DNA from 4 places in the Salinivibrio sp. YCSC6 genome. Region 3 is predicted to be linked to each of the others. Evidence: predicted binding sites of a transcription regulator. Region 3 holds the regulator's gene; each other region holds the start of a gene.
What was found. The regulator PurR, encoded in region 3, represses purine synthesis genes. The targets are predictions, from matches to a motif close to TNANGNAAACGTTTNCNTNA.

Region 1 (4,199 bases), 1.3 Mb from region 3:
CAGCCACGCCATATAGCAAAGCTTTCCGCCGCTTGTTCCACCAGCATGCCCAAGCCGTCTAAACATCGCCCTGCTCCTTGGCGTTGCGCCCATTGGTTGCTGGTTGTACAGCCAGCTTGGTACACCATGTCATAGACAGTGGTCGCTGGGCCAATCGCTCCTTGCGGGAGAGGGGGATGGCTTTGATGTAAGCTCGCCGAGGTCGCATTAATGATCACATCAACGGGCGCCGCCATGGGTTTATCCACGGCATGACTGGTGATCGGTCCGGCCTCACCAAATGCAGCGGCTAATTGCTGGGCTTTTTGCTCGGTGCGATTCACTATCATCAGCAATGCTGGCTCTTGCTCCAGTAAAGGAAGCAACACACCCCTTGCTGCACCGCCTGCTCCCACAACCATAATGCGCTTATCGCGCAGTGCCACATGGTGGTAGTGTAAGTCAGTTACCAAACCTGCCCCGTCCGTATTATCACCCAGTAGGGAATCATCGCTTTGCTTAACCAGCGTATTCACGGCACCGGCGCGGCGGGCACGCTCTGTCAGTGTATCAGCCCATTCATACGCTTGCTGTTTAAAAGGCACGGTCACATTGGCGCCGCGCCCTCCTTGCGCAAAAAACGCCTGCATGGTGGTTACAAAGCCTTCAAGCGGCGCCTCAATGGCTTGATAGTCGATATCTTGTTGGGTTTGCGTCGCAAATGCGGCGTGGATCTGCGGCGACTTACTGTGGCCAATCGGGTGGCCTACCACGCAATAACGATCGGTCATCCGTTACCACTCCCTCGGTTTAAGGTAGTCGCGATAAAGCCTCGCTTCCGGTGCATCTTCATCAGGTGACCAATTGTATTCCCAGCGCGCCATCGGCGGCATCGACATCAGAATAGATTCGGTACGCCCACCACTTTGTAAGCCAAATAGCGTGCCTCTGTCATACACCAAGTTAAACTCGACATAGCGTCCGCGGCGATAAAGCTGAAAATCGCGTTCTCGCTCACCATAAGGCATGGCTTTGCGGCGCTGTACTATCGGCAGGTAGGCATCGATAAAGCCTTTTCCAACCGCTTGGGTGTAGGCAAAGCACTGTTCGAATGGCCATTGGTTCAAATCATCAAAGAAAAGCCCGCCGACGCCACGGGTTTCATCACGGTGGGGCAGATAAAAATAGCGATCGCACCATGCTTTGTGATCAGCGTACACGCTATCACCAAAGGGCGCACATAAGGCTTTGGCGGTCTGATGCCAGTGCTGGCAGTCTTCCTCGAACGGATAGAAAGGTGTGAGGTCAAAGCCGCCGCCAAACCACCACACAGGATCTGCACCTTCTTTTTCGGCAATGAAAAACCGCACGTTTGCGTGCGAGGTCGGCACGTACGGGTTATGAGGATGGATCACTAACGACACCCCCATGGCCTCAAAACAGCGCCCAGCAAGCTCTGGACGGTGCGCGGTCGCCGAGGCAGGCATTTGATCGCCAAATACGTGCGAGAAGTTCACTCCCGCTTGCTCAAATACTTGGCCTTGACGCAGGACGCGACTGCGGCCACCGCCCCCTTTCTCACGCTCCCACGCATCTTCAATAAAACGCGCTTGACCATCTTCTTGCGCAAGCTGTTGGCAAATATCATCTTGAAGTTGGAGGAAAAAAGCCTTCACGGCTTGCTTATCAATTGTCGACTGACCGTGTGCCACGCTCACATCCTTTGTTACTGAGACTATGTGCTTACTTTACCTGATCCACGCAGTGGGATCTTGACGGAATTTCATCCCCCACCGCTGACGCAAACGTTTTCCTCACGATGAAATCTGGGTATAATTCGCGTCACGCTCAGCTTATCTTATTCACGCTTGTCATCAAGAAGGACGTATTATGACTGTCGGTATCATCATGGGCTCGCAATCCGATTGGCCTACCATGACACATGCAGCGGCTATGTTGGATCACTTTGCCATCCCTTACGAAACTCGTATTGTCTCTGCCCACCGCACACCACAGTTACTTGCCGACTACGCCCAACAAGCGGCCGAGCGCGGGATTAAAGTGATTATTGCCGGCGCCGGTGGTGCCGCCCATCTGCCTGGGATGACCGCCGCACACACCAGCCTGCCGGTGCTCGGCGTTCCGGTCCAGTCAAAAGCATTAAAGGGGATGGACTCATTGCTTTCTATTGCTCAAATGCCCAAAGGTGTAGCTGTGGGCACGCTCGCCATTGGTGACGCAGGCGCCGCGAATGCAGGGCTCCTTGCGGCACAAATTCTCGCAACGGCCGACCCTGATTTGATGGCAAAAGTGGATGCGTTTCGCCAAGCGCAGACTGAGGCCGTTCTCGCTCAACCCAACCCACAAGGCTAAGGCCATGAATATTCTGGTGTTAGGCGCGGGACAACTGGCTCGGATGATGGCCTTGGCCGGCGCACCGCTCAATCTTATCGTCAGCGCCTATGATGTGCGTAGTGGCGACATTATTCACCCACTGACGCTGCAACCACTGGGGCACGGCCTCAATACGGCCATCGCTGGCGCAGATATTATTACCGCGGAATTTGAGCATATCCCCGCTGATATCTTGCACCAATGCGAGCAAAGCGGGAAGTTACGCCCCAGTGCTCAGGCGATTCTAACCGGTGGCGACCGCCAAATTGAGAAAGCCCTGCTGATGCAAGCAGGCGTCGCCAATGCGCCATACCGAGTGGTGTATACACAGGCTGATTTAGAAAAGGCGGTCGACGCACTGGGGGCACCCTTGGTCCTCAAAAGCACCTTGGATGGTTATGACGGCAAAGGACAGTGGCGCTATCGTGACGGCGATGATCTTCACGCATTATGGGCCGAGCTCGACGCCTTTCTTAGCGTGCCAGAGCAACGCGATGGCCAAGCCATCATTGCCGAAGCCATGATCCCCTTTGACCGAGAAGTGTCACTGATTGGTGTGCGTGGCGCGAATGGTGAATTTGCCAGTTATAGCCTGACCCAAAACCACCACCATGATGGGATATTAACCTTGTCTGTGGTGCGCCCGGATGAGCATGCCTTGCAAACACAGGCCGCGGACATGTTGGAAAAGATAGCCAGCGCGCTTAACTATGTGGGGGTGCTTGCGGTGGAATTCTTTGATGTAGACGGCAGCTTGCTGGTGAACGAGATAGCGCCTCGGGTGCACAACTCCGGTCACTGGACACAGCAAGGTAGCGCGTGTTGCCAATTTGAAAACCACCTGCGCGCCGTCAGCGGCTTACCCCTTGGCCCGACCGAGTTAATCCAGCCAACAGCGATGATTAATATCTTAGGCCAAGGCAGTGTCCCGCTTGCGACCTATCGTGATGCCCATGTGCATTGGTATAACAAAACGCCTCGTCCGGGGCGCAAAGTGGGCCATATTAATGTCACGGCCACATCGAACGCAGCGCTTGCCACCAAGTTAGCCAGCCTCGCCAGCTACCTCCCCGACGATGCTTTTCACGGTTTAAAGTCGGCTGCCTTGGCTCTCGCCGCGCAAACCGATTAACCCTCGCTTTCCGATTCTGCAGCCGGTTCACCTTGAATCGCGCTGCAGGGTTTGTCGGCACATTGATGCACCGTCTTGCCGCCTTTCTTGCGTTCCACCAGTAGCGCAAAGCCACATTGCTCGCAGGTGCCGGCTATCGGTTGTGCGTTTACCGCAAAATGACACTTCGGGTATTGGTCACAGGCAAAAAAGCGCTTGCCGTAACGCGAGGTGCGCTCCACCAGCTCACCTTTGTGGCAGGCAGGGCAAGTGAGGGTAGTATGATCCGGTTCATCCGGTTTTTCGATATGCGTACATTGCGGGAACTGATCACAGCCAATAAACATACCGAATCGACCTTGACGTAACACCAATTCTCCCTGATGACAGGCCGGGCAAGCCACGCCAAGGGCTTTTACTACATGGCCATCGCCATGATGTAACGCTTTGGTATAGTGGCAGTCTGGGTAGGCCGTACAGGCCAGAAACGGGCCTCGTTTGCCCGATTTAAACGCAAGAGCGCTGCCACATTCCGGGCAGCGCTCATGGGTATTCGGGGTGTTATCTTTACTCATTCACACCTTTTACTGTCATTGATAAGCGTTAGTGCACATATCCCTCTTGTGCGTCGTACAGCATTTCTTCCATCTGTGTATACGCACGTTCGTTACCGGGTACGTTAAACAGCACCATCAAAATGACCCATTTTAGGTCA
Region 2 (4,199 bases), 1.1 Mb from region 3:
AGTCGAATTTCCCCACCCTGCCCGTTGCCCACTTACACGCTTAAGCGATAATGGCGATATTGTCTGTTCGTCGAGAGTGTCTGTATGACTCAATCCACTTTGGCTATTTGGCTTGATGCCGCTCGGCCCAAGACCTTGCCCCTTGCCATTACCTCTATTTTATGTGGCAGCGCGGTCGCCGCCTCACAAGGGCGTCTTTCTTGGTCGATTAGCGCCATGGCCTTGGTCACCGCGTTATTACTGCAGATCTTGTCTAACCTCGCCAATGATTATGGCGATGCGGTGAAAGGGACAGATAACGCCGCGCGCCTAGGCCCGATGCGCGCTATTCAGTCAGGACACGTGAGTATCGCTACCATGCGGCGTGCGCTCATCCTCAACGTACTACTCACGCTCATTAGTGGTGGCAGTTTAATTGCCATTGCCTGCCAACAACCGACTGATATCGTCAGTTTTCTGCTACTCGGTGTCATGGCCATTGTGGCGGCCATTACCTACACCGTGGGCAATAAACCCTATGGCTATCGTGGGCTGGGGGATCTCTCCGTGTTGATGTTTTTCGGTTGGCTGGGTGTCGCTGGGACCTACTATTTACAAGTTGGACACATTGACTCGCTAGTTATCCTCCCCGCAACCGCATGCGGCTTACTCGCAGTGGGAGTGCTCAACATCAATAACCTACGCGACATTGATAACGATCGCGCCTGTGGCAAACATACGCTTGTGGTACGGTTAGGCCCACATCGAGGTCGTCAATACCATGTAATTTTGCTTGCCAGTGCCGTGGTTTGCTATTCGCTGTTTGCCGCGCTCACCTTCCAAGCTTGGCTGGGATGGTTGTTTCTCGCCGGCGTTCCCTTATTGATTCGCCATGGCCGTGAAGTGTATCAAGCCGCAAGCGCCACCGCATTGCGTCCTATGATGGGAAACATGGTACGTTGTGCACTGGTCACCAATGGCCTTTTTATGACCGGTATGCTGTTAGTGTAATCAGGGCACAGATTGTCCCCTTTTGCATTGCAAAGCCTTATCGGCCCGTTATACTTGGACTAGCCTTGTTGGCAACCGCATGTTGTCAGCCTTTTTCTGCCTCAACAAGAAGTTAGACTATGGAATACAATACCTCGGAACTATGCGACATGTATCTTGAACAAGTGGATGTCGTGGAGCCAATGTTTAGCTCTTACGGGGGCCGCAGTGCGTTTGGTGGCCAGATTACAACCGTTAAATGCTTTGAGGATAATGGCCTTATCCGCGAGCTTGCTGAACAAGACGGTCAGCAACGGATCATGTTGATTGATGGCGGTGGCTCACTGCGCCGTGCGTTGATTGATGGAGAAATTGCACAGCTTGCTGCTGATAACGATTGGGCAGGTATGATTGTGTATGGCTGCGTCCGTGATGTTGACACCATTGATGAGATTGATATCGGTATTCAAGCACTGGCATCGATTCCGGTCGGCGCGGATGAACAAGGCACAGGGGAAACCGACGTTCCCGTCAACTTTGGCGGTGTGACTTTCCTCCCGGACGATCATGTCTATGCAGATACGACCGGCGTGATCCTCTCACCCGACGCGCTCACCATGGATAGCGTCGACGTTGATGACGAGGAAGACGACGACTAATACGTCGCCTCACGCGGATAGAAAAACAGAGCCAATCGGCTCTGTTTTTGTTTATTCGACGTTCTCAATCTTGCCCAGCAAGCTACGAATACGGTTTTGCCACGCCTCTTGCTCTTCACGCAGTTTGGCGTTTTCTTGCTCGAGGCTTTCACGGCTTTCTTTCACCGAGGCTGCATCACGCTCTAGCGCGTCATTCTTTTCTTTCAGCTCTTCGATTTCCATTTGCAGCAGCGAAATGGTATCCACCGCCATTTGTACTTTTGCTTCGAGTTGTTCTAATACTTCCAATGACATCAAGGCCACCTTATTTCTGACGATTGATCCCGTTACTACTGACATCAGCAGCAACCCGTGCAACGTGATTGTGCACCCCGCTGTTATTGTACCGAGCGCACGCTAGACTGCCACTGTTCTCGCGCCTTGCCAACGCGCAAGTGCACAAAAATCCAGCATATTTGGTGTTATTCCTGATCCGCCTGACGTGTATTTCCACATATCCCCTGCTCACAGGCGTACGCAAACGTTTTCTATTTCTGGTAAACTGGCGCGCGCTCACTGGGCTGACCAGTTTTTGTGGCTTTTATCTTGGAGTACTCATGAAACGCGATCTCGCACTGGCTTTCTCTCGTGTCACCGAAGGCGCCGCCCTTGCCGGTTATAAATGGCTGGGCCGTGGCGATAAAAATGCAGCGGATGGTGCAGCCGTCGCCGTGATGCGTACCTTACTGAACCTCACCGAGATTGATGGTGAAATTGTGATTGGCGAGGGCGAAATAGACGACGCGCCGATGCTCTATATCGGTGAACAAGTCGGCTTGGGTGGCGACGCGGTCGATATTGCCGTCGATCCAATTGAAGGCACACGCATGACGGCCATGGGGCAAGCGAATGCCCTGGCGGTACTGGCCGCCGGCGAGAAAGGTAGCTTTTTAAAAGCGCCGGATATGTACATGGAAAAACTGGTAGTGGGACCGGGCGCCAAAGGTGCCATTGATCTGCACAAGCCCCTGCTCGAGAACTTAGAAAATATCGCCATCGCCCTAGGTAAAACCCTAGATACGCTGGTCGTCGCCACCTTGGCAAAGCCTCGCCATGACGCCATCATCGCCACTATGCAGCAACGCGGGATCCGAGTTTTCGCCTTTCCCGATGGCGACGTGGCCGCCTCAATTCTTACCTGCATGCCTGAAAGCGAAGTAGATGTGATGGTCGGCATTGGCGGTGCGCCGGAAGGTGTGGTGTCAGCCGCCGTTATTCGCGCCCTAGGCGGCGACATGCAAGGACGTTTGCTCCCTCGCCACGAAGTCAAAGACGATACCCCAGAGAACCGCGCTTTTGGTGAGCAAGAATTAGCCCGTTGCCAAGAAATGGGGATCCAAGCCCACCAAGTACTGACGTTGTCCGACATGGCGAGCAGTGATAACGTTGTCTTTGCCGCCACAGGGATCACCAAAGGGGACTTGCTAGATGGCATTAGCCGCCAAGGCGATCTGGCCACCACAGAAACCCTGGTGGTACGCGGTCAATGTCGTACCATACGCCGCATCCGCTCGACCCACTATTTAAGCCGTAAAGACGACGCCATCAAGCATCACATCTTATAACTCAGCGGGCAGCCAATGTGCTGCCCTGACTGGTCAAGTGGATTGATTTCGATTACCCTTTTATAAACACTTTGCTTTATTTAGTTGTGTGCTGCTGGGCAGCGGATTGGGGTAATCACTATCACTACCATCAAGTCTACCGATCGCATTCTCGATACCCTTAAACGAGAAGGCAGTGTCAGCGCAAAAACCCTCGCGCAATCGCTGGGGATGACCACGATGGGCGTGCGCCAACACTTACAGAGCCTTGAGCGAGACGGGCTGGTTGATTTCGAAGATGTGCGCGCCAAAGTGGGTCGCCCCACCCGCCACTGGTCGCTCACCGCCAGTGGTCATAGCCGTTTTGCAGACAGTCATAACGATCTGTCGATCACCTTGATTGACTCCGTCCAAGACGTGTTTGGCGAGCAGGGCGTCGAAAAAGTGATCGCGCAACGAGAAGCGCGAACCCTTGCGCAATATCAAGATGCACTAAAAGATTGCGATAATTTAGAGGCTAAATTGCAAACCTTGGCGTATCTTAGAGAGAGCGAGGGGTATATGGCCGAGCTCCAACAGGATGGCGCCGACTACATATTGATTGAACATCACTGCCCTATCTGCCACGCAGCCAAAACGTGTCCGGCGCTTTGCCGTTCAGAAATACAATTATTTCAACGCCTTTTAGGTAATGCTTACCGTATCGAGCGCGAAGAGCACATCGTGTCCGGGCAACGTCGCTGTACATATCGAATCGGAGAAAAGACGTGAGGAGGTAATATGGCCACTTGGATCAAGGCTGAAGTTGTGGAGAACCAACATTGGACGAAGGATCTCTTCAGCCTGGTGTTATCCGCCCCTATTGAACCCTTTACCGCCGGCCAGTTTACAAAACTGGGGATGGAGATCGACGGTAAACTCATTCAACGCGCCTACTCGTTTGTTAACCCTCCTCAAAGTAAGTATCACGAAGTCTATGCCACACGTG
Region 3 (4,199 bases):
CATCCAGCGCCTCTTTAGCTTCTGTGAGCAGCTTATCTTGGTCATCCCACCAGTATTCAGGGATCGCAAAATATTTCGTCACGACAGGAAAGCCGCGCTTTTTATACACGTAGGGTGCCAAGCCTTGTTTTTTTAATAGTGCTTCGTTTTCTTTTCCAGCACGTAAATGGAGAGTGTTGTTAACGACAAGCGCGAACATGGTGTCTTCACAAAAGATACCAAATCCACCGAACATTGAACGGGACTTTATGCTGCCAAATTTGGCAAATAACTTCATTGCGTTCTTTAAAGCTGGTTTATCCATTTGATTAAAATCTCGATGAATTACTAATGCCTAAAAAAGACGTCATAATGTAACAAGGCAAGATCGCAGAATTGTCAACGAGCCATCAAATTTGTCAGCTTTGATATGTTGGCAACCCCGCTACCGTTGATATTTTGACATCATGTCAAATTACCGTTAGGCCGGAGGCTTTGCGTCCCATGCTTTCGCCATGGTTTGCCTTGTTCAAACGCTATTAAGCATATAATAATTAGACACCGATGTCGTCCTCTCCCATCACACAAAATGTGATCTTGGTTCAGGGTGGGTGTAATTGATGAACTAGAGTAAAAGCACTACCGGAAGAGTCGTCGCGTAAAAAAGCACCGCCAAGACATTGACGGTGCTCTTCATAAAAGTTTCATTAAAACATTAAGATAGTGTTTTAACTGACTGTCGACTCACTAGTGCAGGTTGCATTTCGAACACTTGCTGCTGAGTCTCGTTGTTGGCAATTCGCGCGAGCAAGAGTTTGACCGCCGTTTTGCCTAGACGGCGTTTGGGCTGGTGAATCGTTGTCAATGGTGGCGAGAAATACTCGGTGAGGTCAATATTATCGTAACCAATCACCGATATATCTTCTGGCACTTTCAAGCCGTACTCGTTAAACGTACTAATCGCCGCTAATGCCATAATGTCATTAAAACAAAAGACAGCGGTCGGGCGGTCTGACATTGTCGCTAATTGCTTCGCGGCAATTTGTGCTTGATCGGCTTCGAAATCCGCCTCAATCAGCCAGTTTTCATTCACTGTAATGTTGGCTTCTTTTAACGCACGGAAATAACCGTTTAAGCGATGCTTACAGGTATTTTTATCCATTTGGCCCGAAATACAGCCAATTTTAGTATGCCCATTATCAATAAAGTGTTTGGTGGCAAGGTAACCGCCTAATTCAGCGTTATCTTCTATGCGGTCTGTATCGATATGGTGACTGCCCCAATCCATCACGACCATAGGCAGATCGCGTTTTTTTTCTAATAACAGCATCAAATCTTCGTTGAGATCAGAGCACACCACAATGAGTCCATCGACGCGCTTTTCTGACAACATACGCAGGTAGTCGCGTTGCTTTTCAAGGTTTCCCTCGGTATTGCAGAGAATCAGTGTGTAGCCTTGCTTGTAGCAATAGTCTTCCACACCGTGAACAAGCTCGGCGAAAAAGGGGTTGGTGGATTTAGTCACCAGCATACCCAGTGTACGTGTTGTGTTGCATTTCAAGCTTCGCGCCACAGCACTTGGGGCGTAGTTTAACTCTTCAACCGCTTGCCATACTTTCTCAGTCGTCTTCTCTGCGACAAAGCGGGTTTTGTTTATCACGTGTGACACCGTCGTGGTCGATACACCGGCGAGACGCGCGACATCTTTAATCGTTGCCATCTTGATTCTTCTTTGTAGTAATGCGTAGGGATCGTTACTCGCGACCTTACAGAAAAACGCCGCTGTTCGTCAGCGGCGATGTCTTTCACAATCCCGGCACATCAGACGGTTGCGAAGGTAACGAATCCGATTTCATCCATTCTCATAGCTAATCGGTTGCGCTCTCAGTTTACTTAGGTTGGCGCACACTCGCAATTGGTCTGATCAGCGAAAATGGACCAACAGACGGTTTTGTGAGCCAGCTATGATGTATTTATCAATTAAGACACGATCAGTGGGCAGTCATGCTCCGGATGAGTCAGAACGGTCAGCGGGTATTGGTAGATGTCTGCCACTCTATCACTACTAAAACACTGCCACGGGTTGCCGGATAGGACGATTCGACCCGCTTTTAAAAAATGCAGTTGGTCGGCGTATTGCGCCGCCAAATTCAGGTCGTGCAACACCAATAGCACTGTCATTCCTTGGTCTGCGAGTGCTCGACAGCGCTTGAGGGTGTAATGCTGATGGGTAATATCTAAGGCCGAAGTGGGTTCATCCAGCATCAGTATCGCTTGGTCCGGTGCGGTTTGTGCTAGCTGTAATGACACGCGTGCCATGTGTACGCGTTGTTTTTCACCGCCAGATAAAATCGGATACGGTCGATGAGCAAGATGGCTAATATCCCATGCCGTTAGCTGCTCGTTAGCAAGGGCCGCGATCTGTTCTCGGTTTGCCTGTAGTGGTGTTGCTCCCATCTCGACCACTTCTTGCGCGGAGAATGCAAACGTGAGCCCGCTATGTTGGGGAAGGAAGGCCACTCGTCGGGCAAATTCTTCGCCTTGCCACTGGCTTTTTGGCTGTTGCCAAAACTGCACACTGCCATGCTGATGTTTGTCGCTAATCAATTGCTTTAACAGTGTACTTTTCCCCGCACCATTGGGCCCGAGTAAAACGTGTAACTGGCCAGCAGTAAAGGCGAGATCAATCTCGCTTAGCAGTTGACGGCCGTTAAGCGCATAGCTGAGCTTGGAGATTTGAAGGGCAGAATCTGTCATTCGTGAACCACTGCTTTTCGTTGTTGAATAAGAAGCCATAGAAAGAAAGGAGCCCCCATTAGGGCGGTAATAATGCCAACAGGCAATTCGGCGGGGGCGACAATGACACGGGCAACAATATCGGCCAAGGTCAGTAACAGGGCACCAAGAATGGCTGATAAGGGCACCAGTGTGCGATGATCCGGGCCGGCAATTAAACGTCCAATGTGTGGGATCACTAGACCCACAAAGCCGATAAGACCGGCAGCACTTACCGCAATGCCCATTCCCGCCGCGGTCACAACAATGAGTAGGCGTTTTAAATGGTGTACATCAATGCCCAAATACGCCGCTTCGTTTTCACCAAGCAAAAGGGCATTTAAGTGGCGTGCGCGCTGGTAGGCAAATACCGTGAGTAAGCATGCAGCGATGCCAGTGAGAACAATTTGTCCCCAAGTCGCACCGGTCAGTGACCCCATCGACCAAAGGGCGATGTCTCGTAACGTTTGATTATCCGCCACATAGTTAATTAAGCCTAATGCAGCGCCGGACAAAGCACTGATCGCAATGCCCGCTAGCAACATGATGGTCACCGAACTGCCCATGGACGTTGTGCCAATTCTGTATACAAATAGGGTTGCCAGTAGTGCACCGATAAACGCAAAGGCAGGCACCGAAAACACAAAGCTGGCCTCGATACTGCCCCAAGAGAGCAATAGCAAGCCCAGTGCGCCTCCTAATGATGCGCCGCCGGAGACACCGATAATACCCGGGTCAGCGAGAGGGTTGCGGAAAAGCCCCTGCATCAACGTGCCGCAAACGGCGAGCAATGCACCGATAAAAATACACAGCAAGGTTCGAGGTAATCGAACTTGTTGAACGATGGCGAGTACATGCGGCTCAACATTGTCATGCCAAGGGGTTAAGCTCTGTAAACTGGTCAGCCAGCCAAGTTGCCATTGTCCCACCGCGATAGACGTTATCCCTACGACGACAAGTGCGATGATGAGCGCTGGAAAAACATGCGACTGTGAGGATCGAAAAGACGCTTGCATTAGTCGTTCTCTCCAACGACGGTGCGCTGAATACGAATGGCTTCATCCAGTGATTTCAGGCTAAGCCCTCCCACTAACACACTGCCGTCAATTGGAATAATACGCTGCTGTTGGAATGCGCGCGTGGCATTGAGTAAAGGCACGGCATCAGCGAGTCCTTCAACACCGCCTAGCTGATCGAGAGAACGTTGCATGACCAAGATAAAGTCCGGATCAAAGCCCAGTAACGCTTCTGACGACAGTGGTTTATAGCTACTGAGCGCCGTGGCGGCAGGGTTAGTCGCACCCATCAGCGACAACAAGGTATCCGGTGAGGTATTGGCCCCCGCGACACTGGCAGGACGTCCTTGGTGAACCAGAAGAAACACGCCTTTGAGCGTGGTTTTGGGGGCATGCGCTTTTAATGTCGCAATCTTGGTGTCTATGTCG
Region 4 (4,199 bases), 830 kb from region 3:
AACGGGGTGTCAATGACAACACCCACGTTTTTTATTGCGTTTTTACGCTTGTGGTGCTGCGTTCATCAGATCGCTAAAGCCAACGTTGGCTTCAGAAACCTTCGCTTTACCCAACAGCGCGTCGATCGCTTGCTCTTCAAGCGCGACATTACGCATGTTTTCCATCAGCTTCTGATCTTTTTCGTAGTAAGCAACCACTTCTGCTGGATCTTCGTATGCAGAAGCCATTTCTTCGATCAGAGCTTTAACTCGCTCGTCGTCTGCTTCTAGCTCTTCTGCTTTGATCACTTCACCCAGCAGCAGGCCAACGCTAACACGACGTTTGGCTTGTTCTTCAAACAGCTCACGTGGCAGTTGTGATGCGCTGTCCATGTTGCCACCAAAACGTTGAGCCGCTTGCTGGCGCAGAACATTGATTTCTTGATCGATCAAGGCAGACGGTACGTCGATTTGGTTTTGCTCAACCAAGCCGTCAAGGACTTGCTCTTTGATCTTGTTTTTGATCGCTTGCTTCAGCTCGCGTTCCATGTTCTTACGGACTTCGGCTTTCAGGCCTTCAACGCTGCCATCCGCAATGCCGAAGCGCTGAACGAACTCTTCAGTTAGCTCTGGCAATTCTTGCGCTTCAACAGTGTGAAGTTTGATCGCGAACTGCGCCGCTTTACCTTTTAGGTTCTCAGCGTGATAGTCTTCTGGGAAGTTGACGTCGATAGTGAATTCTTCACCCGCTTTTTTGCCAACCAAGCCGTCTTCAAAACCAGGGATCATGCGGCCTTGGCCCATGACTAGCTGGAAGCCTTCCGCTTTACCGCCTTCGAATTCTTCGCCGTCAATGGTACCTGTGAAGTCTAGCGTTACACGGCTATCTTCTTTTACTTCACCGTCAGCTTCAACCCAGTTCGCTTGCTGCTTACGCAGAGTAGTCAGCATTTCTTCAACGTCGCTGTCTTGTACTTCTGCGTGTGGTTTTTCAACTTCGATCGCTTCCAAACCTTGCAGTTCAACTTCTGGGTACACTTCAAATTCAGCTTTGAATACCAGATCTTTACCCGCTTCATTCTCTACCGGTGTAAAGGTTGGCGCGCCTGCTGGATTAGTTTTCTCTTGGATGATGGCTTCGATGAAATGACGCTGCATTACCTCGCCCAGCACGTCTTGGCGTACTGCATCGCCATACATGCGAGAAACCATTTTCAAAGGTACTTTACCTTTACGGAAACCATCAAAACGACGATTTTTAGCAATGTTGCGTAGCTCTTTCGTGACTGCGTCTTCAATGTTTGCAGCAGGCACAGTGATGGTCATTTGGCGCTTTAGGCCTTCGGTGGTTTCAACGGTAACTTGCATTATAAAATTAACCTCAAATTTACTCAGGGGTACTGAGTGATGTTGACCAGTTTTTACTGGTGTCATCATCCGAGCTATGAATCCGTCATAGCCCCTGCGAATCCGGATACACGCAATTGGCGTATCGAGCTATCTCATCCGAGACTGAAAATTAAGACGCGCTATTATAGCGGCACCCGTCAACTGAGTCGAGACAAGGGGCGACCGATGGCGTTTCAATATCGAAATTGGGGTGATATCTCACAATTCAACCGGGCAAGATCACATCTTTTTGTGTTTTTGCACTGTTTGGTTAGCTTTTGAGCAGAAACGGGAGATTATCTTCGCTAGCGAGAACGAAAGAAATGGCACGCCCTACAGGATTCGAACCTGTGACCCACGGCTTAGAAGGCCGTTGCTCTATCCAACTGAGCTAAGGGCGCAAAATAGATATGCAGCGGGGATTATAAAGCGAGGTCAGGCGTCGTCAACGGTTTTCACCGAAATGTCTAATCAGTTGCTCAAAAGCACGCCAGTTCGCGCGGCATAAAAGCCCTGTTATGTGGAGCTCCTCCAATCAATATAAGGCGATATCTAGCACAACACCTTTGATTCACAATGACTTTGACGGTTTCTCTGCCACCAAACCACCAAAAGCAAACGTTTGCGCAATAGCTTTTACGCCCGAAGTTTGTCACAATATCGACCCGTTTTTTGCTCTCTTAGCCAAAGGATACTTATGGCCGCACAAATCATTGATGGAAAACTGATCGCGCAAACGGTGCGTCGAGAAGTCGCAGCACGTGTTGCTGCCCGTAAAGAAGCGGGACGCCGTGCGCCCGGGCTTGCCGTGATTTTAGTGGGTGACGATCCAGCGTCACAGGTTTATGTGGGCAGTAAGCGTCGCGTCTGTGATGAGGTGGGCTTTGTCTCTCGCTCTTACGATTTGCCGTCAACCTGCTCTCAGCATGAATTACTGACGCTGATCGATACACTCAATGATGACGACACCATCGATGGTATTTTGGTGCAACTGCCTTTACCTGCGGGCATTGATGCTACCTCTGTCCTTGAACGTATCCGTCCCGACAAAGACGTCGACGGCTTCCATCCTTACAATGTGGGCCGTTTGTGCCAACGTATGCCAACCCTGCGTTCCTGTACCCCAAAAGGGATCATCACCTTACTTGACCGCTACAACGTACCTTTGCGTGGCAAACATGCCGTTGTCGTCGGTGCCTCAAACATTGTCGGCCGTCCGATGACACTAGAGTTGCTACTCGCCGGATGTACCACGACCACTTGCCATCGTTTTACCCAAGATCTCGAAGCACATGTTCGTCAAGCCGATGTGTTAGTGGTCGCCGTCGGTAAGCCTAAATTTATTCCTGGCGAGTGGATTAAGCCCGGTGCGATTGTGATTGATGTAGGAATTAATCGCATGGATAGCGGCCAGCTAATCGGTGATATTGACTATGACGTGGCATACGAAAAGGCAAGCCATATCACGCCTGTTCCCGGCGGTGTTGGCCCAATGACGGTGGCAACACTGATTGAGAATACCTTGATGGCCTGTGAGCAATACCACGACGCCTAATCGTGTGATGATAAGAAGCCGGCTGACCGCCGGCTTTTTTACACCGACAGCGCCGGTTGTGGCTCTGACGCTTTAACGAGTTGATTACGCCCTTTCGCTTTGGCTTGGTATAAACAATGGTCAGCACGCTGGATCAACTGATGGACAGACGCATCCCCGTGCACCATGCCAATGCTCACCGTAAATTGAAATGCCTGATCGTAAGGTGTCCACGTTGTCGCCGCTAGCTCTTCTCGCATCGCGTTTAGGCGGGCCTCAAAGCCTTGGTAATTGTTACCGTACAGTACACAGAACTCTTCACCACCAAATCGTGCAACCAACGCGTCTGGGAAATAACGATTCAACACTTTGGCCAACTCAATCAGCGCAATATCGCCAATGTGATGACCCAAGCTATCATTCACTTTTTTAAAGTGGTCAATGTCAATCAAGGCTAGCCCTCTTGGGCCATTATTTTTCCGCGTTTGAGGATGCTCGAAAAAGTAACGACGGTTCCAGGTTTGGGTCAAATAGTCGGTATTTGCCAAATGAAACAAACGCCTTTCTGTATCCAGCGCATTTAATGTGCTGTGCAAACGGCAGTAAAATTCCTCTTGGTTAAATGGCTTTGCCAGAAAGTCGTTCGCACCTGCTTTTAGAAAACGGGCCGTCAAACTTGGATCGTCATCGCCGGATAAACCAATAATGGCAAGCTGGCCATCGACTTTGTGCTGACGGAGTGCCTTGACCAGTTGAACCCCATCCATTTTTGGCATAGTGAAGTCGGTGATCACTAATGAAATTCGCGGATCGGCACGCACCATCGCAAGTGCTTCCTGCCCATCTTGCGCATCCATCACATTTAGATACTGGCGCTCCAGTAAGCTGCGCACATAACGACGCGAGGTCAGCGAGTCATCCACCACCAATACATGATGCTGCTGGTTTTTCTCGAGGCGATGCAGCAACGGTGCAATTGATGAGACACAAGCTGGGCTGTCTTTGGGGATGTAATCAATCACAGTTTTCGCCAGCACACGCTCCCGCGTACGTGCATCCATCATGGCCGTTAATACAATGACTTTGATATCGAGTGACAAGCACACATCAATGATTTCACCGTCCTGACCGTCGGGCAAACAATAATCCAGTATCGCGCAAAGAAAATCTGTTTCTTGATTTAAAATCGTTTCTGCTTGTGCGATCGAACTTGCAATACAGGGAATATAACCGGCTTTACGGATTTCAGTTTCAAGTAACCGTCTGAAAGGTCGGCTATCTTCCACAACCAACACTT

Region 1: purE (5-(carboxyamino)imidazole ribonucleotide mutase) is a predicted target of PurR. The motif match lies at 1,777-1,796, and genes of this name have one in related genera.
Region 2: glpX (class II fructose-bisphosphatase) is a predicted target of PurR. The motif match lies at 2,141-2,160, and genes of this name have one in related genera.
Region 4: folD (bifunctional methylenetetrahydrofolate dehydrogenase/methenyltetrahydrofolate cyclohydrolase FolD) is a predicted target of PurR. The motif match lies at 1,979-1,998, and genes of this name have one in related genera.

The regions. Positions count from the first base shown of each region.
Region 1 is NZ_CP039516.1:2,901,798-2,905,996, forward strand. Features, by position in the region: gene aroE (shikimate dehydrogenase) at 1-770, opposite strand, end outside; gene hemF (oxygen-dependent coproporphyrinogen oxidase) at 774-1,691, opposite strand; gene purE (5-(carboxyamino)imidazole ribonucleotide mutase) at 1,870-2,352, shown strand; gene E8E00_RS13580 (5-(carboxyamino)imidazole ribonucleotide synthase) at 2,357-3,505, shown strand; gene E8E00_RS13585 (type I DNA topoisomerase) at 3,502-4,059, opposite strand; gene E8E00_RS13590 (DUF494 family protein) at 4,088-4,199, opposite strand, start outside.
Region 2 is NZ_CP039516.1:2,697,607-2,701,805, forward strand. Features, by position in the region: gene E8E00_RS12555 (1,4-dihydroxy-2-naphthoate polyprenyltransferase) at 85-990, shown strand; gene rraA (ribonuclease E activity regulator RraA) at 1,110-1,628, shown strand; gene zapB (cell division protein ZapB) at 1,680-1,922, opposite strand; gene glpX (class II fructose-bisphosphatase) at 2,225-3,232, shown strand; gene E8E00_RS12575 (metalloregulator ArsR/SmtB family transcription factor) at 3,362-3,982, shown strand; gene E8E00_RS12580 (ferredoxin--NADP reductase) at 3,992-4,199, shown strand, end outside.
Region 3 is NZ_CP039516.1:1,595,596-1,599,794, reverse strand. Features, by position in the region: gene E8E00_RS07290 (TfoX/Sxy family DNA transformation protein) at 1-304, opposite strand, end outside; cyclic di-GMP riboswitch class I at 412-514, opposite strand; gene purR (HTH-type transcriptional repressor PurR) at 695-1,699, opposite strand; gene E8E00_RS07280 (heme ABC transporter ATP-binding protein) at 1,960-2,736, opposite strand; gene E8E00_RS07275 (iron ABC transporter permease) at 2,733-3,770, opposite strand; gene E8E00_RS07270 (hemin ABC transporter substrate-binding protein) at 3,770-4,199, opposite strand, start outside.
Region 4 is NZ_CP039516.1:765,711-769,909, reverse strand. Features, by position in the region: gene tig (trigger factor) at 43-1,347, opposite strand; tRNA gene E8E00_RS03400 (tRNA-Arg) at 1,693-1,769, opposite strand; gene folD (bifunctional methylenetetrahydrofolate dehydrogenase/methenyltetrahydrofolate cyclohydrolase FolD) at 2,066-2,923, shown strand; gene E8E00_RS03390 (response regulator) at 2,962-4,199, opposite strand, start outside.